DNA from 4 places in the Vibrio japonicus genome. Region 4 is predicted to be linked to each of the others. Evidence: predicted binding sites of a transcription regulator. Region 4 holds the regulator's gene; each other region holds the start of a gene.
What was found. The regulator PurR, encoded in region 4, represses purine synthesis genes. The targets are predictions, from matches to a motif close to TNANGNAAACGTTTNCNTNA.

Region 1 (7,660 bases), 1.1 Mb from region 4:
GTTTTTTTTGATTTTTTTGCCGTTTGGGTATTTTCTATTCAAAACACTCTATTTTAGGCACTCTTCTCGTGTCTATTAGCCAAAAATCACCCTAGATAAGGAGAAAAGATGAACGCTTTACGGAGTTACAAAGGAATTTGCCCTCAAATTGGTCAGCGCGTCTATATAGATAATAGTTCAGTTTTAGTGGGTGATATAAAAATTGGCGATGATTCTAGTATTTGGCCACTCGTTGCAGCCCGTGGTGATGTGAACCATATCCATATTGGCGAGCGTAGTAATGTTCAGGACGGCAGCGTATTGCATGTCACACATAAGAATGCGGAAAACCCTAATGGTTACCCTCTTATTATCGGCAACGATGTCACCATTGGACATAAAGTGATGCTGCATGGCTGCACAATTCACAACCGTGTACTAGTCGGGATGGGTACGATTGTATTAGATGGTGTAGTAGTTGAAGAAGAAGTTATGATTGGCGCAGGTAGCTTAGTACCACCAGGGAAAACTCTAGAGAGTGGCTTCTTATATGTGGGGAGTCCGGTTAAACAAGCTCGCCCCTTAACTGATAAAGAGCGAGCATTTTTGCAAAAGTCGGCTGACAACTATGTACAGAATAAAGAAGACTATTTGCATCAGGTCGAAGATATCAACTGATGACTTCTATCTGACCAAGCGCGTTAAACTCTTCCTCTTCTATCAGTTCTTCAGCAAGCTCTTCCAGTTCAAAACGGCACTGGGAAAACACATCAAGAGCTTGCTGCTCCTCTTCTATTCTCTGACCAGAGATTTTTTCCAGCTCAGCTTTGCGAATAAAGCATTCTATTAAGGCTCCGGATTGCTGAGCTGGAAACGTTACGATTTGTTGCTCTTCATCCCAGCTTTGGATATCGGGGAAGAGAATCGATTGATTCATTATACGCCTTCTAAGTTTTTTCTAAGTTCACGTAAGATCTGTTTTGTACCCGGTCTTAAACCGCGCCACAACATAAAACTTTCTGCCGCTTGCCCCACCAGCATACCGAGACCATCGTACGCCGCTGCAACACCATTCTCCGTTGCCCATTGGTTAAATGCCGTTTTCCCCGCGCCATACATCATGTCGTACGCGTTAGTATGCGGAGTAAAGATAACGGGAGATATTGCAGGCAACTCGCCTGATAAGCTTGCTGACGTTGAGTTGATGACCACATCGAATGCTTGATTTATTTCGTTCATTGGCAGCGCTTTTATCTCGCCATACGGTGAAAATAGCTCCGCCAATTGTTCAGCTTTCGATAAGGTTCGGTTAGCAATGATGATTTCTGCTGGTTTTTGGTCGAGCAAAGGCTTAATCACACCACGCGCAGCCCCACCAGCGCCAATCAGTAAAATGCGAGCACCTGACAACGGAACTTGGCATTGCAACAAGTCTTGCACTAACCCTTCACCATCGGTGTTGTCACCAATGATTTCGCCATCATCGAGCTTTTTGAGTGTATTAACCGCTCCCGCCAATTTAGCACGCTCAGTAAGTCGAGTGGCAAATTGATAAGCCTCTTCTTTGAATGGTACGGTAATGTTGCAGCCTTTACCGCCCGTAGCGAAAAACTCTTTCGCCACAGGGACAAATCCATCAACTGGCGCTAGCTCTGCAGTATAGGTTAAAGCCTGATTCGTCTGGCGAGCAAATAAAGTATGAATGAAGGGAGATTTACTGTGCCCTATTGGGTTGCCAAAAACGGCGTAACGATCAGTTTGCTGTGTCATATCCTTACCTACAGAAAAATAAAGGGTCAATGCTTAAGCAATGACCCTATCACTATCTATATAAGGAGAAAAGCCTTACCACTCTCTCGGCTTAAGGAAGTGATCGTATAGCTCGGCTTCTGGCGAGTTTGGCTCAACTTGATAGCTGTACTCCCAACGGGCAAGTGGAGGCATCGACATTAAGATAGACTCTGTACGTCCACCACTTTGAAGACCAAACAAGGTGCCTCGGTCAAAGACTAGGTTGAACTCTACGTATCGACCACGTCTATACAGCTGAAACTGCCTTTCTCGCTCGCCATATGCGATGTCTTTTCTGCGCTCAACAATGGGAGCGTAAGCTTTGGTATAACCTTCACCTACCGCTTTAATGTAATCAAAGCACTTGTCAAATTCCCACTGATTCAAGTCATCGAAGAACAAGCCACCGACACCGCGCGTTTCGTCGCGGTGAGGAAGATAAAAATACTTATCACACCAGGCTTTGTGCTCGGCATACACCTCGCTGCCAAACGGTGCACACACTTCTTTTGCTACATCGTGCCAGAATTGAGCATCTTCTTCGAATGGATAGAACGGAGTTAAATCGAAACCACCGCCGAACCACCAGATTGGCTCTTCACCCTCTTTCTCAGCAATAAAGAAACGAACGTTAGCGTGAGACGTTGGTACGTATGGGTTGTTAGGATGCATAACCAGAGAAACACCCATTGCTTCGAAATGGCGACCAGCTAACTCAGGACGATGGGCAGTTGCAGAAGCAGGCATTTGCTTACCTTGAACATGGGAAAAGTTCACACCACCTTGTTCAAACACGGAGCCATCTTTCATGACTCGTGTTCTTCCTCCGCCACCAAGCCGTTCGCCCGGCTCTCTATGCCAAGCATCTTCAACGAACTTTGCTTGACCATCGACTTGCTCTAGTTGATGGCAAATCGAATCTTGCAAATCCATTAAGAACTGTTTAACTGTTTCTTTGTTTATGGCTGACATTTTTTTCCCTGTTAACCCTGTCTTAATACTTGTGACGTTTTAGCATCGCGAATCTCACTCGGTTTATCTCGACCACCCGTTTCCCCTTCCAGAATCGCCACTAATCTATCACCAAGTTGTTGTTCAACTTGCTCTGTTGTCATACACGGTGGTTGCCCGGTTAAGTTCGCGCTGGTAGAGGTTAACGGCTTTCCAAACTCATTACACATCTTTTGTACCAAAGGATGATCAGTAACACGTACCGCAATTGAATCAAACTGCCCGGAAACCCAACTAGACACTTTGTCACTGCAAGGCATAATCCAAGTAACGGGTCCTGGCCAAGACTGATGAACTTTATCAAGCTGAGCCTGAGTCAGTTGGGATTCATCAATATAAGGCAGAAGCTGCTCATAGTTAGCCGCAATAAGAATGAGCCCTTTCTCAACAGGCCTTTGCTTAAGTGCCAAAAGCTTTTTTATTGCCTCTGCATTATCTGGATCACAACCAACACCAAACACGCCTTCCGTCGGATAGGCAATTACTTCACCATTTTTCAAAGCGTTAAGCGCTTTACTAAAGTTGTCCACGACACTCTTCCTATTGAATCTTTCTCATTTATATTGCCAAGTGTACAAATAATACAGAAAGCTGCCTAAAGCTATTTCTTTTGAGATTGTAACCATCATATTTTAAACCCAACGCAAACGTTTGCTTCGCATGAAAATCCCCGTATAATGCGCACAAACTAATCCTCACCTATTTAGTGCAGCGTTTAAGGAGTTTGAGATGAAAGTCGGTATCATCATGGGTTCAAAATCGGATTGGCCTACCATGAAGTTAGCAGCAGAGATGCTGGATAAATTCGGAGTTGAGTACGAAACCAAGGTTGTTTCTGCCCACCGTACACCTCAACTTCTTGCTGACTATGCAAACAGTGCGAAAGAACGTGGATTAAAGGTGATCATTGCTGGCGCGGGCGGCGCTGCTCATTTACCGGGCATGGCTGCAGCATTTACCAGTCTCCCAGTTCTGGGCGTACCTGTTCAGTCTCGTGCGCTAAAAGGAATGGACTCTTTACTCTCAATCGTTCAAATGCCTAAAGGCATCGCAGTTGGCACGCTTGCTATTGGCGAAGCTGGTGCTGCAAATGCAGGTATCCTAGCTGCTCAAATCATTGGTACTCATGATGAGTCTGTAATGGCGAAAGTTGAGGCTTTCCGCAACGAGCAAACGGAAACTGTTCTAGCTAACCCAAACCCAGCAGAGGACTAATCTGATGCACGTTTTAGTATTGGGGGCTGGTCAACTCGCTCGAATGATGTCTCTTGCTGGCGCGCCATTGAATATTGAAATTTCCGCGTATGATGTCAGCAGCGAACATATCGTCCATCCTTTAACTCAAACGGTAATCGGTAAAGGGCTGGAGAATGCGATAGCAAACGCAGATGTCATTACAGCTGAGTTTGAGCATATTCCCCATGACGTTCTTGAGACCTGCGAACAAAGCGGTAAATTCTTACCATCTTCAGAAGCCATCAAAGCCGGTGGAGATCGCCGTATTGAAAAAGCACTTCTAGATACCGCTGCGGTCCGTAATGCGAAGTACCACATCATCAACACTCGTGACGATTTTTATAACGCGATCGAATCCGTTGGCGTACCAATGGTATTAAAAAGTGCCCTTGGCGGTTACGACGGTAAAGGCCAATGGCGTTTGAAAGATGCCTCCCAAGCCGATGCAATTTGGGCAGAAATGGAAGAGTGCATTACCGCAACCGACAACCAAGCAATTGTTGCTGAAGAATTTGTACCGTTCAGCCGCGAAGTGTCTCTTGTCGGTGTACGCGGAAAAGATGGTTCTGTCGCGGTATATCCTTTAGCGGAAAATATCCATACTAACGGCGTTTTGAGTTTATCTACTGCAATTTCTGACCTTGAACTGCAAGCACAAGCCGAGGAAATGTTCACTGCTGTGGCCAATACTCTCAATTATGTCGGTGTATTAACACTTGAGCTCTTCGATGTTGAAGGGACACTCCTAGTCAACGAGATCGCTCCTCGTGTTCATAACTCTGGCCACTGGACTCAGCAAGGCGCAGAAACCTGTCAGTTTGAAAATCACTTACGTGCAGTATGTGGTCTGCCTCTTGGTAGCACTAAGCTGATTCGTGAAACTGCGATGATCAACATCTTAGGCGAAGACACTCTCCCACAAGCTGTTCTAGAAATGGACGGTTGCCACATTCACTGGTATGGCAAAGAAAAGCGACAAGGGCGCAAGATGGGTCATATAAACGTCTGTGGTGATTACTCCGGTGAACTGCAAAGAAGACTATGCGCTCTGGCTGGTGTACTGGATAAACCTGCCTTTCCCGCTGTCCATGAGTTTGCTGAAAACTTCTCATCCAGTAACTAAAAGCAATGAAAAAACGGCGCATTGAGCGCCGTTCTTATTTAAGATTCTGATTGCGTGTGGTGACACTTTCGGTCAGCACACTGCTTTTTATTACCACTGGCTAATTTTTTTTCTACCAAGAGTGGGAAACCGCACTTTTCACACTTGCCAGACACAGGCGGCTGGTTCACTGCAAACTTACACTTCGGATAATTATCACAAGCATAAAACAGCTTACCAAATCGAGTTTTACGCTCTACTAGGTGCCCCTTGTGACATTCTGGGCATTCAAACTGAGCATCTTCATTCTCGTCATGAGAATCGAGAGATTCAATATGATGGCATTGCGGGTAGTTACTGCACCCAATGAACATTCCGTAGCGTCCTTGACGCAGTACCAATTCACTCGCACATTCAGGGCAAGCAATACCCAGCTCTTTTACGACATGACCGTCGTTCTGGTGAAGTGGTTTGATAAAGTCACACGCAGGATACTGGTTACAGCCTAAAAATGGGCCATGTTTGCCGTGGCGAAGCTGGAGTTCGCCTTGACGTCCGTCAGACAAGCACTTTGGGCACGCTTGATGTTCCAAAGCGTGCTCATGCGCGGAAAATAACTGATGATCGATCTTACTGCTCATAGAATGAAAGTTAATTAATGAAGAACACCCTGTTCTTTGGTGTACAACAACTCTTCCATAAGTGTGTAAGCGTTTTCATTGCCAGGTACATTAAATAGCACCATTAGCACAATCCATTTTAGATCATCGAGTTCAAAGTCATCGGTTTCGAGACCCATGATACGGTCGATTACCATTTCACGCGTTTCCGTTGTCAACACGTTTACCTGCTCTAGAAAAGTTAGAAAGCCACGGCATTCAATGCTTAGGCGTTCGCACTCTTTTGCAGTGTATATACGAGTGGAAGTCGAAGTGCTGCAAACAGAAATTGCTGAGTGAGCCTCACTTTGCTGCAGCGCGGCCAACTCTTCGAGCCAGATAAGGGCTTTATAAATGTCTTTTTGATGAAAACCAGCACGACTTAGTTCGTCTTCCAGCTCATCTTGATTGACCTGTAACTCCGCATCGCTATGGATGTAAGTCTCGAACAGATACATTAAAATATCCATCATCATAGCTTGCCCCTCCCCCTTAGAATATAGCCACCTGAAACTGCAACAACATGCCCTGAAAGCTCAAGCTCCAGGAGCTGCATCATGACTTCTTGCACAGGTATATTGGTCCTGTTTGCCAGAATATCAACTGGTGTCGCTTCATTTCCTACGTTAGCTAACAGCTGAGGAAATGGCAATCCTTCTTTGCTATCTATTTCTTCAAAAAGATCGCATTGTTGCGGGGGCTTATTGGCATTAGACCAACGAATTAGCACATCTATTTCATCCAAAATATCTTGGGTGGTCTGAACTAAACAAGCTCCCTGTTTAATCAATAGATTACATCCACGGCCATTTGAATTGTGTATTGAGCTAGGAATCGCAAACACATCCCGACCTTGCTCTGCCGCATAACGCGCAGTAATGAGCGATCCACTTTTTTCAGCGGCCTCTATCACTAGAACGCCTGTAGATAGTCCACTGATGATTCTGTTTCGTCTTGGGAAATGGTCAGCTTTCGGTTTCGCTGTTGGGTGGAACTCAGAAACAAGGGCACCACTTTCAGTGATTCGGCTTGCTAAGCTTCGATGCCGCGCGGGATAAATTGTATTGAGCCCACACCCAAGCACGGCGATGGTTTTCCCTCCGCCTTTCAAAGCGCCGTCATGAGCATACCCATCCACACCTAGTGCCAAACCACTAGTAATCACTAATCCTTGCTCTACCAGGTCTGCGGCAAAATTTCGTGCCGAATTTAGGCCATCGATACTGACGTTGCGACTGCCAACGATCGCCAACTGGTGCTGAGATAAGCAGCTCACATCACCTTCAACGAACAATACCGCTGGTGCGCTGCCCGTTTGTTTGAGTAACGCAGGGTAATGGACGTCTTCAAGAGTCAATATATGACGGTGCTTGGCACCCTCCAACCACTTCACACAATCCTCGACATCCTGAGGTGCCTTGTGCTTAAGGTATTGAATTTGCGTGTCGGTAAAACCTACCGATTGCAATGTGGAAGGCGCTGACTCGACCAATGCTCGTGGTGCATCGATCGCAGTCAGCTTCTGAAAGGTTTTCGGCCCAATTCTAGGCGTAAAATAGAGCGCCAGCCAAGCCGATAGCTCTACGTCATTCATTGAGATGTGTTAACCAAAGGCGCTTTTAGTCGTGTTACTTGGCTCACTGGCTCCGAGCTTTCTGTAACTAAGGCTAAGCTGAAATGAGAGTATGGACGAATGACCATCAAATGGCCTATACGTGTATCGGGTAAATAAGCGTTATCGGTCTCTGAATCTTCGATCTCGACAGCGACGCCCTGCTTATACAATTCAAACATTGAGCCTTGGCGAAGCTGATCTTGAGCACCACGATCGATCACTACCACCTGATTCTGGCCAACAAAGTGACTTCCATCGATAGAACCT
Region 2 (7,660 bases), 220 kb from region 4:
CTTGCTCACGCAGAATCGCCATCTTAGGTTTCGCGCCTTTCGCAATGTAAGGTGCTGCGATATCTTCGTTGACATCAAAACTTAGAGATACATTCAGACCTGGGTCAGTGTTGTCTTTCTTCGCTTCAAATTCTTGGTCTGCACATGCTGGGTTATCACGTAGCGCCTGCATCTTATGCGTTGTTTCTGCCCAGATAACACGTAACTCTGTACGTGAACGCTCAAGTACAACCGAATCACCAGACGTGATAACAAAGTCGTCTGACGCATCAACTGAACCAATCACATGCGAACACGCTTCTAAACCGTTAGATGCTAGCGTTGATAGTACCGAATCCAGATCTTCATTCTTAACTTGAACAACCGCGCCTAACTCTTCGTTAAATAGGACAGCCAAAGCATCGTCACCATTCTCTGCAGAAGAAAGACCAGCGATGTTCGCTTTTACGCCACAATGACCAGCGAATGCCATCTCAGCAAGAGTAACAAACAAACCGCCGTCACCTTTATCGTGGTACGCCAGTAGCTTGTCTTGACGAACAAGCGTCTGCATTGCATCGAAGAAGCCTTTAAGCTGCTCTGCGTTATCTACGTCTGCTGGCTTGTCACCAAGTTGTTTGTAAACCTGTGCCAATGCCGTCGCACCTAAACGGTTCTTACCGTTACCTAAGTCAACAAGAACCAGTGAAGTGTCGCCTAGTCCTTCCAAGGTAGCAGGGGTACGAAGCTGCGGTGTCACTGTTTTACGGACGTCTTCTACACGACCAAAGGCTGTGATAACAAGAGACAGTGGAGAAGTGACTTCTTTGCTTTCGCCATTCTCTTCCCACTTGGTCTTCATTGACATTGAGTCTTTACCAACCGGGATAGTCAAACCTAGCGCCGGACATAGCTCTTCACCGACAGCTTTCACTGCTTCGTAAAGACCTGCATCTTCACCAGGGTGACCCGCTGGAGACATCCAGTTCGCAGACAGTTTAATGCGCTTGATATCACCAATGTCAGTCGCAGCGATGTTAGTTAGTGACTCACCAACAGCCAGACGAGCAGACGCGCCGAAGTCTAGTAGAGCAACCGGAGTACGCTCACCCATCGACATCGCTTCACCGTGGTATGTGTCGTAACTTGCCGCCGTAACTGCACAGTTCGCTACAGGAACCTGCCAAGGACCAACCATCTGATCACGAGCAACCAAACCTGTTACTGAGCGGTCACCGATAGTAATCAGGAACGTTTTCTCTGCAACCGTTGGCAGACGAAGTACGCGATCTGCCGCTTCATTGATTTCGATACCGTCGCGAGTAATCGCCGGGCTATCTACTTTCAATGTCGTTGCTTCACGGTGCATCTTCGGTGTTTTACCAAGCAAGATATCCATTGGCATATCAATTGGTGTGTTATCGAAGTGAGAGTCTTCTAGCGTCAGATGACGCTCTTCTGTTGCCACACCAACCACTGCGTAAGGTGCGCGCTCACGCTTACAGATTGCATCGAACGCTTCCATGTTTTCTGGTGCTACTGCAAGTACATAACGCTCCTGAGATTCGTTACACCAGATTTCCAGAGGGCTCATGCTCAATTCATCATTTGGTACATCACGTAGCTGGAACTTACCACCGCGCTCGCCGTCGTCACAAAGCTCAGGAAGTGCGTTAGAGATACCGCCCGCACCCACATCGTGGATAAATGCGATTGGGTTCTCTTCACCTAGCTGCCAACAACGGTCGATCACTTCCTGACAACGACGCTCCATCTCTGGGTTTTCACGTTGTACTGAAGCGAAGTCCAGATCTTCTGCAGATTGACCAGACGCCATTGAAGAAGCCGCACCGCCACCAAGACCGATGTTCATTGCAGGACCACCAAGTACGATTAGGCTCGCACCTACTGGGATCTCTTTCTTCTGAACGTGCTCGTCACGGATGTTACCCATACCACCAGCAATCATGATTGGCTTGTGGTAACCACGCACTTCTTCACCCGCGTGAGACGTCACTTTTTCTTCGTAGGTACGGAAGTAGCCTAGCAGGTTTGGACGACCAAATTCGTTGTTGAATGCCGCGCCGCCTAGAGGACCTTCAAGCATGATGTCTAGTGCGTTTACGATACGACCCGGCTTACCGAAGTCTGTTTCCCACGGCTGTTCAAAACCAGGAATACGCAAGTTAGAAGTTGTGAAGCCAACCAGACCCGCTTTTGGCTTACCACCGATACCGGTCGCGCCTTCATCACGGATTTCACCGCCTGAGCCGGTTGATGCACCTGGCCATGGAGAGATAGCAGTTGGGTGGTTGTGCGTCTCTACCTTCATTAAGATGTGTGCATCTTCATGGTGGTATGTGTATTGACGAGATTTAGGATCTGGGAAGAAACGACCCACTTTCGACCCCGTCATTACCGCTGCGTTATCTTTGTAAGCAGACAGAACGTGGTCTGGTGTCGTTTCGAATGTGTTTTTGATCATCTTAAACAGAGACTTCTCTTGGTCTACGCCATCGATAGTCCAATCTGCATTAAAGATCTTGTGACGACAGTGCTCTGAGTTCGCCTGTGCAAACATCATCAGTTCAATGTCGTTCGGGTTACGACCAAGCTTAGTAAAGTTCTCTACCAAGTAATCAATTTCATCTTCTGCGAGTGCTAAGCCTAGGGAAACGTTTGCTTCTTCAAGCGCAAGACGACCACCAGCCAAGATATCAACGTGTGCCACTGGTGCAGGTTCTGCAATGGTAAATAGTGCTGAAGCCGCTTCAAGTTCGGTGAATACCGTTTCCATCATACGGTCATGGATTAGTGACTTAATCACATCAACTTGCGCTTGAGACAGTTCAGATGTCGTCTCAACGTAGTAGGCTGTACCGCGCTCAAGACGCTTAACTTTGCCTAAACCACAGTTTTTAGCAATGTCGGTAGATTTTGAAGACCAAGGTGAGATAGTACCCGGACGAGGGGTAACCAAAAGCAAAAGACCTTGAGGCTCGTGCTCTTCGATCGTAGGACCGTACGTTAGAAGTTTTTCTAACTTTTCTAACTCTGGCACGTCTAAATCAGCGGTAAGATCAGCAAAGTGCATAAACTCTGCGTAAATACCTGTTACAGGTAAGTCTTGTTCACGACAAAGTTCCAGTAGTTTATTAACACGAAACTCAGATAGAGCTGGGGAGCCACGCAAAATTCTCATGTGCTTAGGTCTCTTATGCAATTAATTAAGGTAGTATTGGAATAAATTCAGTCACTTATACTAAATCAAGTCGAACTTATACCGATTCCACCTCTCCTTTGCGAGCGCATTATATAGCAATTGTTTTTGTGATGTAACATCAAACGCAACCGTTTGCGTCATTTTTTTTGTCAATTTTGAATTACACCAAAATCCGGACATAGGTTCGATTGCTTTCTCATTGTCTTGCCTTGTTATGACACTTTGATATAAATGCCTTACTGGATGTATGAGATCGTTATTTAATGAAAAAGTATTACCTTTCCCATCTACGCGCGTTTGCTTTAATAATAGTTAGCGCTTTGACACTGGCAGGCTGCCAAATCGAGTCTGAACCTAAAAGTGATCTGGAGCAGATAAGAGAACGAGGCGTGCTGCGTGTTGGTACACTTAATAATCAGCTATCCTACTATATTGGCCCTGATGGCCCTGCGGGTCTGGATTATGAGTTAGCACGAGAGTTTGCTAACCAACTCGGCGTGAAGCTAGAAATGAAACCGGCTTATCGCGCATCGAGTCTTTATCCAGCACTTCTCAATGGCGAAATAGATATCATTGCCGCCGGATTGACACAATCTCCAGAGAGAATGAAGAGTTTCCGCCCTGGCCCTGCTTATTACTATGTCAGTCAGCAAGTCGTGTATAAGCAGGGCAAGTGGCGACCTAGAAACCTGGATCAGCTGCTAAACAAGCAAGCTGAACTGATAGAAAAAAATGAAGGGGACTCTGTTCTTCAGATTGTTGGCGATTCACATTTTAACCAAACGCTGAGTAATATCCATGCACAGCATCCAGAGTTTAGCTATGAAATAGATCAAGATGCCGATGTTAATGACCTTCTTAAAAAAGTATCGGATGGAGACTTATCGTTTACTGTCGCAGACTCAGTAGAGGTTTCCCTTTCTCAACGCATCTACCCTGATATTGCTGTTGCCTTTGAGCTAACCGAAGACCAGCCAATTTCGTGGTTTTTAAAGCCCTCTCAAGATGAAAGCTTATATGCCCTCGTTATTGAGTTCTTTGGGAACATCAAACAGTCTGGCGAGCTTGGCGCGCTTGAAGAGAAATACATAGGCCACATCGACTCTTTTGATTATGTTGATACACGTGCATTTATTCGCGCACTCGATTCTAAACTACCTAAATGGTCATCGCTTTTCCAAAAATACTCTGAAGAGTTTGACTGGCGCTTAATTGCAGCGCTTGCTTATCAAGAATCTCATTGGAACCCTACCGCTAAATCACCGACTGGTGTGCGTGGTATGATGATGCTAACTCTACCGACTGCTAAAATTGTAGGGGTAACCAATCGCTTAGATCCTGAACAATCTGTTAAAGGCGGTGTCAAATACTTGCGCCGTATGGTTGATCGAATCCCCGACTCAATTGATGAACATGAGAAAATATGGTTTGCTCTTGCTTCATATAATGTTGGCTATGGTCATGTAATGGACGCGAGACGCTTGACGCGTAAGCAAGGCGCAAACCAGGATGCATGGTCCGATGTAAAAGACAGACTTCCTTTATTGCGTCAACATGCCTATTACAGCCAGACCCGATACGGATACGCTCGTGGAGATGAGGCGAAGAATTACGTAGAAAATATTCGCAGGTACTATCAAAGCATTATCGGTCATGTTGAGCAGCAGTCGGCTGAAGTTGACGCGGAGAATATGGACGACTTTACCGTCATTCAAATCCCAGAATCTGCTTTGTCGGGTGCGAACAATGTTTCTGCGGCTGATTCAAGCGATGAAACGCCCCCTAGCGAAGCCGTACCTAGTGAAGATATGTCTAGTGAAAATGGGCCAAACGAAACAATGTCGGATGAATCTACGACTATCGAGAAGTAAACCCTCTGATGAGCACTCAAAGATATTAATTTTGTAATAAAAGACTGGTATAACCCAGAATAACGAACGGCCAATAGCGAGATTGAACACAAACTATTGGCTGAGTTGTGTCCCAATAGGAGATAACTTTATGCGTGGACGTAAACTGAAATCAAAACGAATCAACAAAACCGTTGCGTCAAATCGCCGCAAACGAATGTTAAGTAACAATAAGAAAAAAGTAATTGCACGCCATCGCGCGTTTATGAAATTAATCAGCGATTAAATCATCGATTGAGCAAACACTTTCAACAAGGTGTTTGCTTAACTCTCGCTATCACCTTCCCCTAATCGCTTAGCTTGCCTCTCCGCCTTTTTCTCTTTACGACGGCGCTTAAAAAAGCTCTGCAGTTGAGAGCGGCATTCCTCTTCTAACAAACCTTGCTCTACATCGGCATAGTGATAGGCAGCTTGATGTTCAAACAAGTTAAGCACCGTTCCCGCTGCACCAGCTTTGAGATCTGGAGCGCCAAACACAATTCTTTTGACTCGACTGTGCAACAATGCGCCCGCGCACATGGGACAAGGTTCTAACGTCACATACAGAGTCGTATCCAGCAATCGATAATTTTCTAGCACCTGACCGGCTTGTCGCAATGTCTGCATCTCAGCGTGCGCTGTGGCATCATGTTGACCAATAGACTGGTTCCAGCCCTCGGCGATCACCTTTCCATTTTTGACCAGCACGGCTCCAACGGGTACTTCTCCCTCCAATTCAGCTTGCTCTGCTAACTCAATGGCGCGGCGCATAAACTGTTCATCTTCAGGCGTAAAAAGTGACTCTGACACAGTGGAATCCTAATTCATTTTTTATAAAGGCTAGATGCGGCTAAGGATAACGGAAATCAAATATAAGAAAAACAAAAAGGCCCGTCTTGGTAGACGAGCCTTTCATCAATACTGTTTCAGCCTAGCTTACATTGAGTAGGTATACGGCGCTTGAATACCCAGTGGAATACCAATTGCCCAGTAACCTAGCAGGAAGATTGACCACCCAATCAGCATCGCGATTGAAAATGGCATCATCAGTGATGCAAGTGTGCCGATACCCGTCGATTTCACATAACGCTGGCAGTAAACCACAACCAGTGGGAAGAACACCATCAGAGGAGAAATGATATTTGAGACCGAGTCACCCACACGATAAGCCGCCTGAGAAAGCTCTGGAGAAATCCCCACTGCCATCAACATTGGAACTAGGATAGGACCAATCAGCGCCCACTTTGCAGAAGCAGAACCAATCAATAAGTTTACAGCGGCAGTCAGCAGAATCATGCCCACAATCGTTGCTTCACCCGGAAGGTTCATCGCTTTAAGGCCTTGCGCGCCGTAAAGTGCCAACATAGTACCGATGTTAGATTGAGCAAACGCTGAAAGGAATTGGGCACAAAAGAACGCCATTACGATGTAAGCGCCCATGGTCGACATGGTGTCTGCCATCGCCTTTACGATGTCGTTACTGGTTTTAAATGTGCCGGATACCTTACCGTAAACGTAGCCAGGAATAATGAACAAGATAAAGATCAGCGGCACAATCGACTTCATGATAGGAGCAGAAAACGCCGTGATTTCACCTTCAGGTGAACGCAGTGCTGAGTTTTCAGGGATCAAAGCAAAAATCAGCAGAGCGATCCCCGCAAGCATCGCCCAACCAGCATAACGGAATGCTTTAGATTCCAGCTCAGTAAAAGACCCTAGATCTGGCGCTTGCTCCGCATCTTTATCAATCGGTGTGTTTGCCAAACGAGGCTCAATGATTTTCTCAGTCACATACCAGCCGATACCAACAATGAGAATTGAAGATAGGCCCGTAAAGAAGATGTTCGCCAAAGGGTTAACGATATATTCAGGATCCAAAACCTGCGCGGCTGTTTGTGTAAAGCCAGCCAATAGAGGGTCAATACCTGAAGGAATGAAGTTTGCTGAGAAACCGCCTGATACACCCGCGAATGCAGCAGCAATCCCGGCTAGTGGGTGGCGACCCGCAGCATGGAATATAATACCGCCCAGAGGAATAACAAGAACATAGCCTGCATCTGCTGCTGTGTGCGACACAATCGCAACTAAAATCAGCATCGGCGTTAACAGTTTTGCCGGGGTAAAGTTCAGCATTTTCTTAAGGCCTGTAGTAATAAAGCCTGAAGAATCTGCGACACCGACACCCAGCATTGCAACAAGAACGATACCCAAAGGCGCAAAACCTGTGAAGGTTTTAACCATGTTGGCCAAGAAGCTTGCTAAAGAGTCGCCAGTAAGAAGGTTGTTGATCGCAAGCACATCGCCAGTTCGAGGGTTAATCAGATCAAACGAAATGTTAGACAGTAACGCTGATGCGACCCAAGTAATAATTAATGCCCAAAAGAACAAAATAGCAGGATCTGGGATCTTGTTACCCGCACGTTCGATAAAATTCAAAAATCGGTCCATACCACTCGGCTTTGTAGCAGGACCTCTATTTACAGCTTGGTTACTCATCGTAACTCCATAATGTGATGTTGTTGACTTAGACGTTTACGAATTATTATTTCAGCCGTCTTTCAGCCAAACA
Region 3 (7,660 bases), 1.1 Mb from region 4:
CTTTTCAGGTGAAGAAAGTACCGAATGAATAGGTGCACCTAACGAAACACAAGCTTTAATTTTGTCTTGTTCCAAAAATGACAAGCGCACCATGGCATTACCACCAAAGCGAAACCCAATTAAGCCTACTCTAAAATGGTCCACCCAAGGAATATTGTGAAGCTCGTTGAGGACCGCTTGGTGTAAACATGAGGTATCTTCTGTGAGGTTCCAATGAGTATTATGTCCAATAGAAGGCATGTCGACAGTGAGCATCGCAATGTCTTTTTTTGCGAAATGGTCTTTAAATAACGTCCAAAGATCCGTTTGTAAGCTATCTAACCCAGCACTCACCATCACAACTGGTTGAGGTTTATCTGTGTTCGTTAAATGAAGATGCGCGATAATCTTTTTGTTCTGATAAGGCACTTCAATACGCTTAACAATGTACTTCGTTTTTTTGGCCGCATCGTCATAGGCACTGTTAGCAAGGACCCTAGCCTGTAGCGCTAAGTTATCATTCTTCAGGTGGGGATAACCGGCAATGCTGTAGCATAAGGAAGCATTAAAAAGTTCATCCGCCGCTTCCTCTCCTTTTAGTTCACCCGAACGTTTTTGATGAAGCATGCCAAGCTTGATCCATTCGTACGTCCAGTTGCCGCTATGGTATCCCATGACTGTGTCCAGCCATTGTTCCTGAGTTCTGGAGTGCTTGGAAGACGCGATTTTAGCAAGAACGGCCTCTATCTCAATGGGGTTTAACCCCTGCCACGCCCACTGCATTCGGCGCAGGTTGCGATACCATCGATAACCTTCTTTCTCACGCTTTTCTTCCAAAAACGTTTGACTACTCGGCATATATTGAATCAGAGCTGAAGTTTCTCTTGCTTGTTTGTGTTTAACAAATAGAGTCTCAGAGATATTTTTGCTCACTTCTTCGGACATAGGAGAACCTGGATAATTGCTGTTTAATCAATAGTAATAAAAAAAATGACCCAGTGAAGGGTCATTTATCAAGAAACTGAAAGTTATCGCTACGTTTCGTTATTTTTGCTTGCGATTGATAGGCTCAATGTACTGAATAGCCATATCCCACGGCTGTTCAATCCAAGTTTCTTGAGCAATATCCACAACATAGTCATCAAGCAACGCAGCACCTGATGGTTTCGCACATACTGCGATCAATTTCGCTTTAGGATACATATCACGTAGCTGACGAGCCGTATCACCACTATCGACCAAATCTTCAACAATAAGGTAACCTTCACCATCGCCTTCTGGCGCTTTTAGAACGCTCATATCACGTTGGTGATCATGGTCATAGCTAGAAATACAGATGGTATCTACATAGCGAATACCTAATTCACGCGCTAGGATTGCACCAGGAACTAAACCACCTCGGCTTACTGCCCAAATACCTTTCCATTGTTCTGCTGGCATCTGTTTTGCTGCTAACTCACGGCAGTATGCATGCATTTGGTCCCAAGTAATGACGAATTTCTTGCTCATTGTTATTAACCTAAATCTAAAATTGTGAGGGCCCGTAAACCAGAATAGCTCCGGATTACAGACCCTTTAAAAACTACTTAAGCGACGATGTATTTAACGATAAAGATAGCAGACATAATCCAAACACTTAGAGATACACCGCGACCTTTACCACTAAACAGTTTGATAGCAGCGTACGCAATAAATCCAAAAGAAATACCTTCTGCGATAGAGAACGTCAGTGGCATTAATAGACACGTTACTACGACCGGAGCCGCTTCTGTTAAATCACGCCAATCGATACTTACCAAGCCAGAAAGCATCAGAATAGCTACGTAAAATAGAGCACCAGAGGTCGCGTATGCTGGAATCATTCCTGCTAATGGCGAGAAGAATAGTGCAAGTAAGAATAAAATACCAACTACAACTGCGGTCAAACCTGTGCGGCCACCAGCAGAAACACCAGAAACACTCTCGATATACGATGTTGTATTCGATGTGCCTAGAAGAGCACCGACTGAAGTTGCTGTCGAATCCGCCAGAAGCGCTTTATTAAGACGAGGAATCTTGCCATCTTTGCCCACTAGACCCGCTTTTTGAGACACACCAACGAGCGTACCTGCGGTATCGAACAAATCGACAAACAAGAAGGCAAATACAACAGAGATCATGCCAACTTCAAAGACAGCAGAAAAATCTAACTGAAGAAAAGTCGGCGCAATGCTTGGTGGCGTTGACATCACGCCGTTCCATTGCACATCACCAAACAAAAGACCAAGGCCTGTAACCGCAAGAATCGCAATCATCACCGCACCTTTAACACCGCGATGAACAAGAGCAATTGTCATAAAGAAACCAACCGATGCAAGCACAGCAGGCACCGATGTTATGGCACCTAAAGAAACTAGCGTCGCTGGGTTATCGACAACAATACCTGCATTTTTCAGTGCAATAAACGCAAGGAACAGACCGATGCCCGCAGAAATGCCCGTACGTAACGATAGCGGAATCGAGTTTATGATCCATTCACGAATTTTAAACACGCTCAGAAGAATAAAAAGAAGACCCGAGCAAAATACGGCTGCCAATGCAACTTGCCATGTGTAGCCCATGCCAAGTACAACCGAATACGTAAAGAATGCGTTTAACCCCATACCTGGAGCTTGAGCAATAGGGTAATTAGCGACAAAACCCATAATGAAACAGCCAATGGCCGCTGCCAAACATGTCGCGACAAAGACAGCGCCACGGTCCATACCTGTATCAGCCAAAATCGCTGGGTTCACAAATACAATGTAGGCCATCGTCAAAAAGGTTGTCATACCTGCGATGATCTCAGTTTTCACGTTCGTGCCGTTTTCACTGAGTTTAAATAGTTTTTCGAACATAATCGAATCCTAGAGGGTGAGAGGTAAACGGTTGCGTAATCGATTGGCGGGGATTATAAAGTCATCAAATATCAAATTCCAGACGGATTTCGGTCTAAAACTAATATTTTTATTAGTAATCAGTACTTAGACATGGCAGAGAGCGTCACAGGGTTAAGAAAAAGCGCAGAGAATCAATGGATAACGACTTTTTTGAATAAAAATTCTAAAAGATGTTTTTTTGCACCATGTCGCAAACTTTCAGCGGATGATCTGTTCGAGATAAGAAAGGTTGTATGTGTTTATGCGAATAAAACACAACTTTGATCCTCAAGTCAGGATCGGAGCCTATTATGAACGCAAAAAGATAAGATAAAAAAACGCCACTCAATGAATGAGTGGCGGTTGAATCATGTCAGCTCAAAAGGAGCTGTAAATAAATTCCAATATATAGGGGTGAACAAAACTGTTCGAGAGTTACAAGCTTTAGGTTAGTAACCAAAAGTTGTTGGGTATGCAAAGCTGCTAGTGTAAACAGAGCTGTTTATCCAGAACGCTGCACTTGGTAAACCTTTCATAAACATCACCTTCTAAATCAAGTTAAATAGATAACAAATTCTGATTTCTCGGTTCCCTGGAGGCGACAAATCGGACTCATCCTTTGAGCATTTTGTCTTCGCTTTCGAAGTTGTGACCACTATAACTTAAAGAAATTAAATTACAAGAAAAATCGTGACTCAAATCACATAAAGTTCATAAAGTGACTAAGATCAAATGAACCGTGTAATTAAATTACAAAATTATTACTACATTACGAATATTTTGAGCTTAACCATAAGATTTCATGCGGATCAGCGTGTGTGATTCAGTTCAAATTCTGTGATGCCTTCGACCATTTTCGTTTCTGCTTTTACTATTACCTAGGCTCAGGTGGTGCTATTCTTAGTTCCTCTAATTTATAAGTCAGATTTGGTTTTTTGTTCTAGCAAATCCCAATATTTGCTTTATAAGATCTGGCATTGTTCGAAAAAGGAGCCATCCGTGTCCGAATTCCATTCTGAAATCAGCAACTTATCCCCTGCCCCATTGTGGCAGTTCTTCGATAAGATCTGTTCTATCCCTCATCCTTCTAAGCATGAAGAAGCATTAGCTCAATACATTATCGAGTGGGCGAAAGAACAAGGCTTAGAAGTTCGTCGTGATCCAACAGGCAACGTTTTTATTAAAAAGCCTGCGACGCAAGGTATGGAAAACAAGAAAGGGGTCGTTCTTCAAGCTCACATCGATATGGTTCCGCAAAAGAACGAAGACACTGAGCATGACTTTGCCAAAGATCCTATCCAACCATACATCGATGGCGAATGGGTCACAGCGAAAGGCACAACACTCGGTGCGGACAACGGCATTGGTATGGCATCTTGCCTTGCTGTACTGGCATCAAAAGATATCAAGCATGGCCCGATTGAAGTTCTGCTCACTATTGATGAAGAAGCAGGCATGACTGGTGCATTTGGCCTTGAAGCTGGTTGGTTGGAAGGTGACATCCTTCTTAACACTGACTCAGAGCAAGAAGGCGAAGTATACATGGGCTGTGCGGGCGGTATTGATGGTGAAATGACATTCGACATCAAACGCGAAGCACTTCCAACAGGCTACGTGACGCGTCAGCTTATCCTAAAAGGCTTAAAAGGCGGCCACTCTGGTTGTGATATTCACACGGGTCGCGGCAACGCAAACAAACTGGTGGCGCGCTTTTTAGCTGGCCACGCGCAAGAACTCGACCTACGCCTAATTGAATTCCGTGGCGGCAGCTTACGTAACGCCATTCCTCGTGAAGCATTCGTTACTGTGGCGGTTCCAGCTGAAAACGAAGCTAAACTGGCAGAGTTGTTTGAGTTTTACACTAATCTGCTGACTCAAGAACTCGGTAAAATTGAGACAAACATCGTCTCATTCAACAAAGCAATTGATACACAAGATCAAGTACTGGCTATTGCCGATCAACAACGTTTCATTGCTGCTCTGAACGCTTGCCCTAACGGCGTGGTTCGCATGAGTGACGAAATCGAAGGCGTGGTAGAAACATCACTTAACGTTGGTGTTATCACGACAGAAGCAGACAAGATTCGAGTTTTATGTCTTGTTCGTTCACTGATTGACTCTGGCCGCAATCAAGTAGAAAGCATGCTGACTTCTGTTGCTGAACTTGCTGGTGCGAAGATTGTGTTCTCTGGTGCTTACCCTGGCTGGAAGCCTGATGCAGACTCAGAAATCATGGCTATCTTCCGTGATATGTATGAAGGCATTTACGGTCACAAGCCGAACATTATGGTGATTCATGCGGGCCTTGAATGTGGTTTGTTTAAAGAACCTTACCCAAATATGGATATGGTCTCTTTTGGCCCTACTATTAAGTTCCCACACTCTCCGGATGAGAAGGTAAAAATCGACACAGTTTCACTGTATTGGGATCAGATGGTAGCGCTACTCGAAGCAATTCCAGAAAAAGCATAATCTCGTTCTCTTAACGACAAAGTCACTATGAAGCCAGCCTCAGCGCTGGCTTTTTATTGCTCTTTTTTCCAAATAATTCTTATCACTCAATAAATTAATTTTGTCGTAACGGTGATCTTTTTTAGTTAGTCACTCCTACTTAAGGTTGCTAAATTCGCGCTTCTTGAAGCACCCTGGGGTGGGTCCCTTACCCTTCTTCAAGCCAGACTCGTCTATACTCAAACGAGTTACATTGGGGATGCTAAATTCCATCAAGCATCTTTCATCTTCTCTAAAAAGATTATTACTGCAATGAAAGAAAAACTATTAGTAGGTTGGCGTGAAGCTCTTAGCTTGCCAAATTTAGGTATTAGAAAAATTAACGCAAAAATCGATACCGGAGCCAAAACTTCTTGTTTACACGCATTCAAAGTAGAAGCCTTTGAGAAAGACGAAACTCTTTGGGTGAGATTCTGGATTCACCCGATTCAGCGTAACTCAGATGTAGAAGTTATGTGCGAAGCTGAAGTTCTCGATGAGCGTGTCGTACGCGACTCTGGTGGTCATGAAGAAATGCGTTATGTCATCAAAACTGACTTGGCGATTGGCGGTGAAACTTGGCCAATCGAAATAACGCTGACCAACCGAGAAAACATGGCTTTTCGTATGTTATTAGGCCGGACCGCGATGCACAATCGCATCATAGTGGATCCGGTCGAATCGTTTTTAGTCCCTTTCGAGGAAAGTAATTAATGAAAATTGGTATTCTGTCTCGCAACTCTAAGCTGTATTCAACCCGTCGTCTGATTGAAGCGTGTAAAGAGCGCGGTCACGAAGTGAAAGTCATCGACGCCCTTCGCTGTTATATGAATATCAACTCGGATAAGCCTGAGATTCACTTTAAAGGTGAAGAGTTAGCAGGTTTTGATGCCATCATCCCACGTATCGGCGCATCGGTGACCTTCTATGGTACTGCGGTGCTTCGACAATTTGAGATGATGCACGTTTACCCGGTAAATGAATCTGTCGCTATTACGCGTTCTCGTGATAAATTACGCTCAATGCAACTGCTTTCACGCAAAGGGATTGGAATGCCGATCACAGGCTTTGCAAGTAAGCCAGATGACGTTAAAGACTTACTTGACATGGTAGGTGGCGCACCAGTTGTTATTAAGCTACTGGAAGGTACACAAGGCATTGGTGTGGTTCTAGCGGAAACGCGCAAAGCAGCTGAAAGTGTTATCGAAGCATTCCTAGGGCTAAAAGCCAACATCATGGTGCAAGAGTACATTAAAGAAGCGGGCGGTGCGGACATCCGCTGCTTTGTGATTGGCGACCGCGTAATTGCAGCTATGAAGCGCCAAGGTGCAGAAGGTGAATTCCGTTCCAACCTGCACAGAGGCGGAAGCGCGTCTTTGGTGAAAATCACACCTCAAGAGCGCAGAACAGCCGTAGAAGCGGCAAAAATAATGGGATTAAATGTGGCTGGGGTTGACCTCCTTCGTTCTGAGCGTGGACCACTAGTCATGGAAGTAAACTCATCTCCAGGTCTGGAAGGCATTGAACATGCAACCGGAAAAGACATTGCAGGGATGATCGTCGCATTTATTGAGAAAAATGCATCAAGCCAAAGGACAAGAACGCGTGGTAAAGGCTAAACGCAATAGCGCATTCGAATTTCTCGGTGAGTCTATCTCACCGGGGACACGTAAAATGATGGAGCTGGAAGCAGCTAAACTTTATACCCATTCACCGCTTTCTATTCCGGTGGAGATCGTCAACGGCAGATACGCGGGCCCCGTTCTTATGGTTAACGCTGCGATCCATGGTGATGAGCTCAACGGGGTAGAAATTGTCCGTCATCTCATCAACACCATTGATGCTGATAGACTGAAAGGGACTTTAATTGCCGTGCCGATCGTCAACGTATTTGGATTTATTCATAAATCCCGGTACCTACCCGATCGCCGCGATTTAAACCGATGCTTCCCTGGCAGCGAAAAAGGTTCATTAGCATCCAGAATGGCACACACCTTTTTTGACCAGGTAGCCACACGTTGCAATTATATCTTGGACTTGCACACTGGCGCGATTCACCGTACCAACCTGCCACAGATCCGGGCAAATTTGAGTAACCCTGAATCGCTAAGGATTGCACAAGCATTTGCAACGCCAGTGATTATTGACTCACCACTGCGCGATGGTTCACTGCGCAGTGAAGCCGAAAAACTCGGTATACCGGTGTTAACTTATGAAGCAGGTGAAGCACTTCGCTTTGAACCTATCTGCATCAATGCAGGCTTTTTAGGTGTTCAGCGCGTAATGCGCGCAAT
Region 4 (7,660 bases):
CACATAAGCGAGAAAGTAAACCAACGCTGCCAGTGCAAAGTTTGCATTGATAAAATCGTCTAACGCAATTTGCTGGGCTTTGGCATTGTCGAGTGTCAGATACTGGCCGAAATTTGTCGCTAAGAAAATGATCAGGCCAAGCAGTATTAAGCCAAGGATCCACTTTTTATTCATTACCAAGTCCTACTTCATTGCTTACTTTGCTAATTATTCATGTCGTCTTGACTTAAACGACATGAAAGTGACATATCTGATAAGAACGCCTAAGTGGATAAAAAATTCCCTTAAAAAAACAAAGTCAGCACAGGGCTGACTTTTCTATATCTAATGAGGCTTACTTTCCCAGCATACTCAGCAGTTCTTGCCTGCGGCTTTGGGGGATAACCGACCAATGCGTTCCATTTATAGCGCCTTCTAAAGCCCATAACAGTTCCACATTGAGCTCGGACGTCTGTGTCGATTGAATTGCTCTAAAAGCCTCAACCGAACCTGCGTTTTTCAACGACTCGACATCACTGATGCCGGCTTTTTTCAACATGCGCTCTGTTGCAAGGCGCAAATTAGGCAAGTCTTTTAATCGAGTTGGCTTTGCTTCTGCTTGAATCTGTTTATCTTGCTTCGCTGCTTCAAGTGCGTCTTGGGCCATAGCTAAAGTGCGTTGCTCATCATTGGACCAATCCTCTGTCAATGCAAAATATTTGGTCACTACGGGGAAGCCACGCTTTTTATAAACATATGGGTCAAGCCCGATTTCTTTGCATCGTTTTGCAAGTTCGTCATCGGCCCTTATATGAAGTTTGTCGTTTACTACAAGTGCAAACATAGTGTCATCGGCAAATATGCCGAAACCACCAAACATTGAGCGGGAGTGAATTTTCCCCAGTCGCTCAAATAGCCTCATAGAGTCTTTAAGTATTGGTTTATCCATGCTGTGTTTTCTCGGTGTATATGTATACGCCACCAATTCAGGTCCGAGAGAGTAGCAAAATATTGCATACATTATGTCAGTAAGGCGTCATACAAGTGCATATTCCACTAAGTTTTGTGAAACGCCAACGGAACGCTGCTTCTGAGGAAGAGCCGACATCTTGTGGATGAAGAATCCATTGTATTGCATTTGCATTTTGCCATCGGCAACCCCGCTACCATACATATACATACTTAGGCCGGTGGCTTTGCGTCCTATCTTTTCAGAGTAGTTTGCCCTGTGCGTGGCTCTAATCGAACTTTCAGAGGATAAATAAAAATCGTTCAAATTATCATGGGGAGATGAGCTAAATGTGATCTTAGTTCCGAGGTGATTAGGTAGTTGTGCATTTAACCACCATCAATCAAAGGGTTAAATGCACAAAAAGGTTATTTATTCAGATTTTGCACGGTGCATCGTTCAACGATTTCTGGATGCATTTCAAAAACGCGTTTTTCGTGTTCTTTGTCTTTGATGCGCTCTAACAGAATTTCGAAAGCATTTTTACCTACACGGCGCTTTGGTTGGTGTACGGTGGTTAACGGAGGAGAGAAATATTCAGCCAGTTCTATGTTGTCGTAACCAATAACAGACATGTCTTCGGGAATACGGATCCCTTTTTGCTGCAGTCTGCTCATTAGGCCAAGTGCCATCGTATCGTTGAAACAAAACACTGCCGTAGGTTTTTTGTCCATTGCTGCGATTTTATCCGCTGCCAGTACTGCGGTATCACATTCGAAGTTACCTTCCAGTATCCAATCTTCTTCAACGTTGAGATTCGCTTCACTCATTGCGCGTCGATAACCAGCAATACGCTCTTGGCACGCTAACTTTTCAAAATGTCCACTTAGGCACGCAATATCCGTGTGACCGTGGTCGATCAAGTATTTCGTTGCTAGGTAGCCACCTTCTTCTGAATTATCGATGATCTTGTCAGCCTGAGAGCTTTCCGGACCCCAATCCATGATGACTTTTGGAATATCTTTGTGACGCTCAAGCATTTCGCTGAGTTCTTCAGTAAGATCAGAACACATAACAAGAATGCCATCGACGCGTTTTTCAGCCAGCATGCGGATGTAGTCACGTTGCTTTTCGTAGATGCCGCCCGTATTACACAGGATCAGCGTGTAGCCTTGACGGTAACAATAGCTTTCAACGCCATCGATCACTTCTGAGAAGAATAAGTTTGTTGACTGAGTCACCAGCATGCCAATGGTACGAGTCGTGTTGCATTTTAAGCTACGAGCAACCGCACTAGGCGCGTAATTAAGCTCTTTGACTGCTTCCATTACTTTTTCTTGAGTAGCTTCAGCAACAAAGCGTGTTTTATTAATTACATGTGAAACCGTTGTTGTTGACACACCGGCTAAGCGGGCAACGTCTTTAATAGTGGCCATAAAGTTCTGTCCTGTCGATTACTGCCACAGAAGTATATTCAAGTTTAGAATAATTTGGCAGAAAGTATCAGAAACACAAAAACCGCTTTGTTAGCGGTTTGTATTCATTTCGATCATTGTTATCGTTTGCGGACACAATTTTAGACTGCAAACCTTTTAAGAGCAAATAAAAGGTTTGCGTATCAGGGAGAAACCTACAAAAACAGAATCGCCTTTATTCTTTACCTTGTAGGTAGCGGCAATCTAATTCTAGGAAGGAAACAAGTAATTGTACGATAGACGCGTAGAAGCCAAATTTATCCAAAGACTGGCACTTTTGGGAAAACTGAGGTGTCCAGCTTAATAGATGCTGGTGGATAAGCTGTGCTTGCTCGGTTAGGGCGTTATCTAATTCATGCTCTTTCTCTAACTTGTTGGAAAGTATGATTAAGTTGCCTAAAAAGTCCAATTCAATTGCGATGTGATCAGCAGGTTCATTCAGGCTCTTGTCCACTTCAATATCGTAGGAGCGCATTAAATCTTCCATCTCTTTTGCTGGCTTATCGTTCAAAAGACCGGATTTTCCAATGTAAATAGAGGCATAAGGAAGTGCGGAATCTCTGTCTGATTTTAAAAAGAGATCGCAAAAGTCAGCAGCAAGCTCTAGCTGTGCGTCTTCTCTGTCTAAAAGACGATTTAGGGAATCCACGACTTTTGTAACAGCAGGTTTCAGCGACTCATTTTCGCCAAGTCCTGACAGGAAAGAACGAATTTCTACTGAATGATATTGCTCCAGACTCTCTTGCGTTAACTCTCTTGCCAAAAGGCTAGACAGCCACCAGTAGATTTCCGCGCGTTTTTCATTGAATGCTTTGATTTCTTGCATTAGCTGAGACTCCTAAGATAACTGCCAGGTAGTCTACATAATAAAAATGAACAGCGGTAATGGTGATTATGTCGATTTAAGTCTAAATATTAAGGATAGTAAACAGGTAAGCGGGTTTTGTTTTGAATCAATAAAAAACCATCTTTCGTAAATTTAAAGTGACAAATACTAGAAATGTTACTAGTTATGAATAGAATACAGATCAATATGAAGACCAAAGCAAATAAGTGGTGTAAATGAGTTATCACGTACTAGTTGTAGAAGATGACGCAGTCACTCGCAGCAAGCTCGTTGGGTATTTTCAGAATGAAGGTTACCAGGTGAGTGAGGCCCAAAGCGGTGAGGAAATGCGCGAATCGCTACAAAATAATGCCATAGAAAATAATGCGATAGATTTGGTGATGCTAGATATCAATCTCCCAGGTGAAGATGGCTTGATGCTCACTCGTGAACTTCGCAGTAAATCAGACATTGGGATTATCCTGGTAACAGGACGCACGGATAGCATCGATAAAATTGTTGGTTTGGAAATGGGAGCCGATGATTACGTCACGAAGCCGTTTGAGCTTAGAGAACTTTTGGTTCGCGTAAAAAACCTATTGTGGCGAATTTCCAATACGCGCAATGCTTCAGGCTCTACGGTTCAAACTAAGCAAGATGAGCATGTGGTTCGTTTCGGTGAGTGGACTTTCGACATACAGCGACGCGCGTTAAGTCATGCCGGTGAGCCAGTCAAATTGACTAAAGCGGAGTATGAATTGCTGGTTGCTTTGTCTTCACACCCTAAGCAGGTGTTAAGCCGAGAACGTATTTTAAACATGATCAGCCACCGGGTGGACGCGCCTAACGATCGCACAATCGATGTTTTGATTCGCCGCATGCGCGCTAAGATGGAGTTTGATCCTAAGAATCCACAAATCTTTGTTACGGTTCACGGTGAAGGGTACATGTTCGCCGGAGACTAAAACTCAATAAAAAAATACCGAGGCTTTCACCTCGGTATTTTTTATCCTTCGTTTTCCGTCGCTAAAGGCTTTTCTGGGGTAGATACCCAATCACGAAGTGATTGCCAGATACGGCCAAGTGTTTCATGCCAGTAGCGCTCAGTTTGCTCTAAGTACTTGGCTTTAGGTGTGTACTTCTCCCAAGCCTGAGTGACATTTTGAAACGCGAGATAGTTTGTTGGTGCTGGGTAAGGATCTAACCCAGCAGCGTGAAACTCATTAAGAGCTCGCTCCATATGACTCGCTGACGTCACCAATACGAGCTTTTTATAGCTAACAAATGCGGCGGCTTGGCGAGCTTCTTCCCAAGTGTCTTTTGCTGTTTCGAGAAGAATAATGTCCGATTTAGCGACCCCCAGTTCTAACGCAACCTGACCCATCATACGAGCATTGCTAACTTCTGCCCCCCCAGCGTAGCCGGAGAGAATGAGTTTTGCCCCCGGATATAGGCGCATAACACGAATCCCCTCGGCCAAGCGCATTAGCCCTGCGCGGCTTAGCTGTGAAGTTGGAGGCATTTCATCATCGACAACGTGGCCGCTACCAAGCACCATCACGTAATCTATCGATTCGTCCACAGGGAAAAACGCGGTGTATTGACGTTCAAGTGGCATCAGGAGTCTTGAAGAGACGGGCTGAAAGGCGATGAGAAAAATACCGATGAACGAAAACAGGACAACAAAACAGCCGGTCTTTTGATTCCTAGTGAACATGATTAACATTAATCCGACAATGCCGATGATCAGCATTGCAGGTAATGGCATAAGGAGTGAAGAGACCACTTTTTTCAGCTCAAACATACTAAATAGTCCGAAAAAACATCAGTTGATTATTTTTTAAGAGAAACCCTCTTTATTCCTGCTTTTCTTGTGACAGAATAGCAGCACGATTCGACATAATACCTTAAGCTGCTGTGACTGAAGACCGCAATTTCGACGATATTGCCCACAAATTTGTAAAAAACATATATGGCTCTGACAAAGGCGAGATACGGCAAGTCATTGTTTGGGAAGATTTAGAGCAATTATTAGACATGACGGGTGGGTCAGAGCAATCACTGAGCGTGCTAGACGCAGGTGGTGGTTTAGCACAAATGTCACAAAAGCTTGCCAAGCTCGGACACCATATCTCGTTATGTGATCTATCTTCGGAAATGTTGCAGCTAGCAGAACAGGATATTGAAAAAAACGGTTTGCTTGAGCAGTATCGCCTGATTCACGCGCCTGTCCAAGATATCGAACGGCATCTGAGTGAACAGGTCGATGTCGTGATGTTCCATGCCGTTATGGAGTGGTTAGCGGATCCGAAATCGGCTTTAGAAACATTATTAAAGCAGGTAAAACCAGGTGGCGCAGCATCAGTGATGTTTTATAACCACCACGGACTGGTATACAAAAATGTCGTATGTGGAAACATTCCTCATGTTTTGGAAGGAATGCCGCATCGAAAAAGATTTAAATTACAGCCACAGAAAGGCTTAAAGCCTGAAGACGTCTACCAATGGATAGAAGACGCAGGCTTTGAAATCTGCGGTAAATCAGGTATCCGCTGTTTTAGTGATTACATTGGAAATATGCAATACACAGGCGATTACCAGTATGAAGATGTGTTGGCACTCGAAAAGCAACTTTGTCGCCAAGAGCCATACCTCTCATTAGGCCGTTACATTCATGTGTGGGCTAAAAAGAAAGAAAAACAGGAATAACAATGAGTGAGATGACTCTCAATGCTGCAGAGCAACCAATCGATGAATTGGTAAGCTGGGTGAAGCAGCACGATTTCTCATTGAACCTGACGACTGAACGATTAGCTTTTTTGATCGCAATTGCCGTACTTAGCAACGAAAGGTTTGATGAAGAATTGGGTGAAGGTGAGCTGCACGATGCATTCACTATCGTCACTCGGCTATTTGAAGATACAGGGGAAGCGTCTGCTTTCCGTGCGAACAATGCCATCAACGAATTGGTGAAACAGCGTCTGATCAGTCGCTTTACCAGCGAGATCACCGATGGCGCGAGTATTTATCGATTGTCGCCTCTGGCAATCGGTATTACTGACTACTACGTTCGTCACCGAGAATTTTCTAAATTACGACTGTCGATTCAGTTGTCTATGGTTGCTGGTGAAATGGCAAAAGCTATTGAAGCCGCTCAGAAAGGCGGGACGCCAGGCCATTGGAAGAAAAACGTTTACGGGGTACTTAAATATTCTGTAGGGGAAATTTTCGACCAAATTGATCTTAATCAGCGCGTGATGGACGAGCAACAACAGTCGGTGAAACAGCAAATTGCAGACCTGCTAAACAAAGATTGGCGTGATGCAATTAACAACTGTGAAGCACTGTTGACTGAAACGTCCACCACACTAAAAGAGCTGCAAGATACGTTGCAGGCAGCAAGTGATGAGCTTCAAACTCAAATCCTCGACATCCAAGAGATCGTCTATGGTGACGACGAACTTGAGTTCATAGAAGAAGCCTTGTTTGGCTTGCAAATGAAGTTGGATCGCATCACGAGTTGGGGTCAGCAAGCGATTGATCTTTGGATAGGTTACGACCGTCACGTCCATAAGTTTATTCGTACTGCGATTGATATGGATAAGAACCGCGCCTTCAGTTCTCGTTTGCGCCAATCCATAAAAGATTACTTCGATATGCCTTGGTATCTCACATTTGCAGATGCAGAAAGGCTCTCTGATCTTCGTGATGAAGCTTTGGTGCTAAGAGATGATGAAGTCACCGGACAAGTTCCGATGGAAGTGGAATACGAAGAGTTTCAACAAGTCAACGATGAGCTGTCAGAACGCATAGCAGACATGCTTCGAGTGCATAAAGATCAAGGTACGCCAATCGACCTTGGAATTGTGTTGCGAGATTATCTGGTTCAGCACCCACGCACTCATCACTTTGATTTAGCCCGCATTGTCGTCGATCAGGCGGTTCGCTTAGGTTATTCGGAATCGGATTACCAAGCAATTCAACCAGACTGGCAAGCGATTAACGATTTTGGGGCAAAGGTACAAGCAAATGTCATCGACCGATACTAATGAATACATGCCAGAAAATCTGGTAAAAGCAATTTCGAATCCTCTGTTCCCAGCGTTAGATAGCATGCTGCGTGCAGGGCGTCATATTTCAAGTGAAGACTTAGACAACCACGCGTTGTTATCTGACTTTGAAGTGGAACTCTCTTCCTTCTACCAACGCTACAACACTGAATTAGTGAAAGCGCCGGAAGGTTTCTTTTACCTTCGTCCACGCTCTACGTCGCTTATTGGCCGCAGTGTACTGTCAGAACTCGATATGCTGGTAGGTAAGGTATTGTGTTTCCTTTACTTGAGCCCAGAGCGCTTGGCGCATGAAGGTATTTTTACCAACCAAGAACTGTACGAAGAGTTACTCGCGTTAGCGGATGAGAAAAAACTCATG

Region 1: a site for PurR is predicted at 3,421-3,440, ahead of purE (5-(carboxyamino)imidazole ribonucleotide mutase). Genes of this name have one in related genera too.
Region 2: a site for PurR is predicted at 3,323-3,342, ahead of purL (phosphoribosylformylglycinamidine synthase). Genes of this name have one in related genera too.
Region 3: a site for PurR is predicted at 2,875-2,894, ahead of NP165_RS03130 (NCS2 family permease). Genes of this name have one in related genera too.

Annotation. Positions count from the first base shown of each region.
Region 1 covers NZ_CP102096.1:45,761-53,420, reverse strand. Annotated here, with positions in the region: gene NP165_RS00255 (gamma carbonic anhydrase family protein) at 109-657, shown strand; gene NP165_RS00250 (DUF1488 family protein) at 650-916, opposite strand; gene aroE (shikimate dehydrogenase) at 916-1,749, opposite strand; gene hemF (oxygen-dependent coproporphyrinogen oxidase) at 1,825-2,742, opposite strand; gene tsaC (L-threonylcarbamoyladenylate synthase type 1 TsaC) at 2,754-3,311, opposite strand; gene purE (5-(carboxyamino)imidazole ribonucleotide mutase) at 3,511-3,996, shown strand; gene NP165_RS00225 (5-(carboxyamino)imidazole ribonucleotide synthase) at 4,001-5,140, shown strand; gene NP165_RS00220 (DNA topoisomerase family protein) at 5,179-5,760, opposite strand; gene NP165_RS00215 (DUF494 family protein) at 5,775-6,254, opposite strand; gene dprA (DNA-processing protein DprA) at 6,251-7,372, opposite strand; gene NP165_RS00205 (LysM peptidoglycan-binding domain-containing protein) at 7,369-7,660, opposite strand, start outside.
Region 2 covers NZ_CP102096.1:1,992,046-1,999,705, forward strand. Annotated here, with positions in the region: gene purL (phosphoribosylformylglycinamidine synthase) at 1-3,181, opposite strand, end outside; gene mltF (membrane-bound lytic murein transglycosylase MltF) at 3,466-5,073, shown strand; gene tadA (tRNA adenosine(34) deaminase TadA) at 5,377-5,901, opposite strand; gene NP165_RS09450 (AbgT family transporter) at 6,028-7,587, opposite strand.
Region 3 covers NZ_CP102096.1:654,743-662,402, reverse strand. Annotated here, with positions in the region: gene frsA (esterase FrsA) at 1-924, opposite strand, end outside; gene gpt (xanthine phosphoribosyltransferase) at 1,024-1,488, opposite strand; gene NP165_RS03130 (NCS2 family permease) at 1,566-2,855, opposite strand; gene vcdP (small protein VcdP) at 3,326-3,412, opposite strand; gene NP165_RS03125 (aminoacyl-histidine dipeptidase) at 3,876-5,348, shown strand; gene NP165_RS03120 (ATP-dependent zinc protease family protein) at 5,640-6,080, shown strand; gene rimK (30S ribosomal protein S6--L-glutamate ligase) at 6,080-6,985, shown strand; gene NP165_RS03110 (succinylglutamate desuccinylase/aspartoacylase family protein) at 6,945-7,660, shown strand, end outside.
Region 4 covers NZ_CP102096.1:1,771,230-1,778,889, reverse strand. Annotated here, with positions in the region: gene NP165_RS08410 (TVP38/TMEM64 family protein) at 1-174, opposite strand, end outside; gene NP165_RS08405 (TfoX/Sxy family DNA transformation protein) at 335-928, opposite strand; cyclic di-GMP riboswitch class I at 1,130-1,215, opposite strand; gene purR (HTH-type transcriptional repressor PurR) at 1,357-2,364, opposite strand; gene torD (molecular chaperone TorD) at 2,579-3,229, opposite strand; gene torR (two-component system response regulator TorR) at 3,466-4,194, shown strand; gene elyC (envelope biogenesis factor ElyC) at 4,236-5,033, opposite strand; gene cmoM (tRNA uridine 5-oxyacetic acid(34) methyltransferase CmoM) at 5,147-5,938, shown strand; gene mukF (chromosome partition protein MukF) at 5,941-7,278, shown strand; gene mukE (chromosome partition protein MukE) at 7,259-7,660, shown strand, end outside.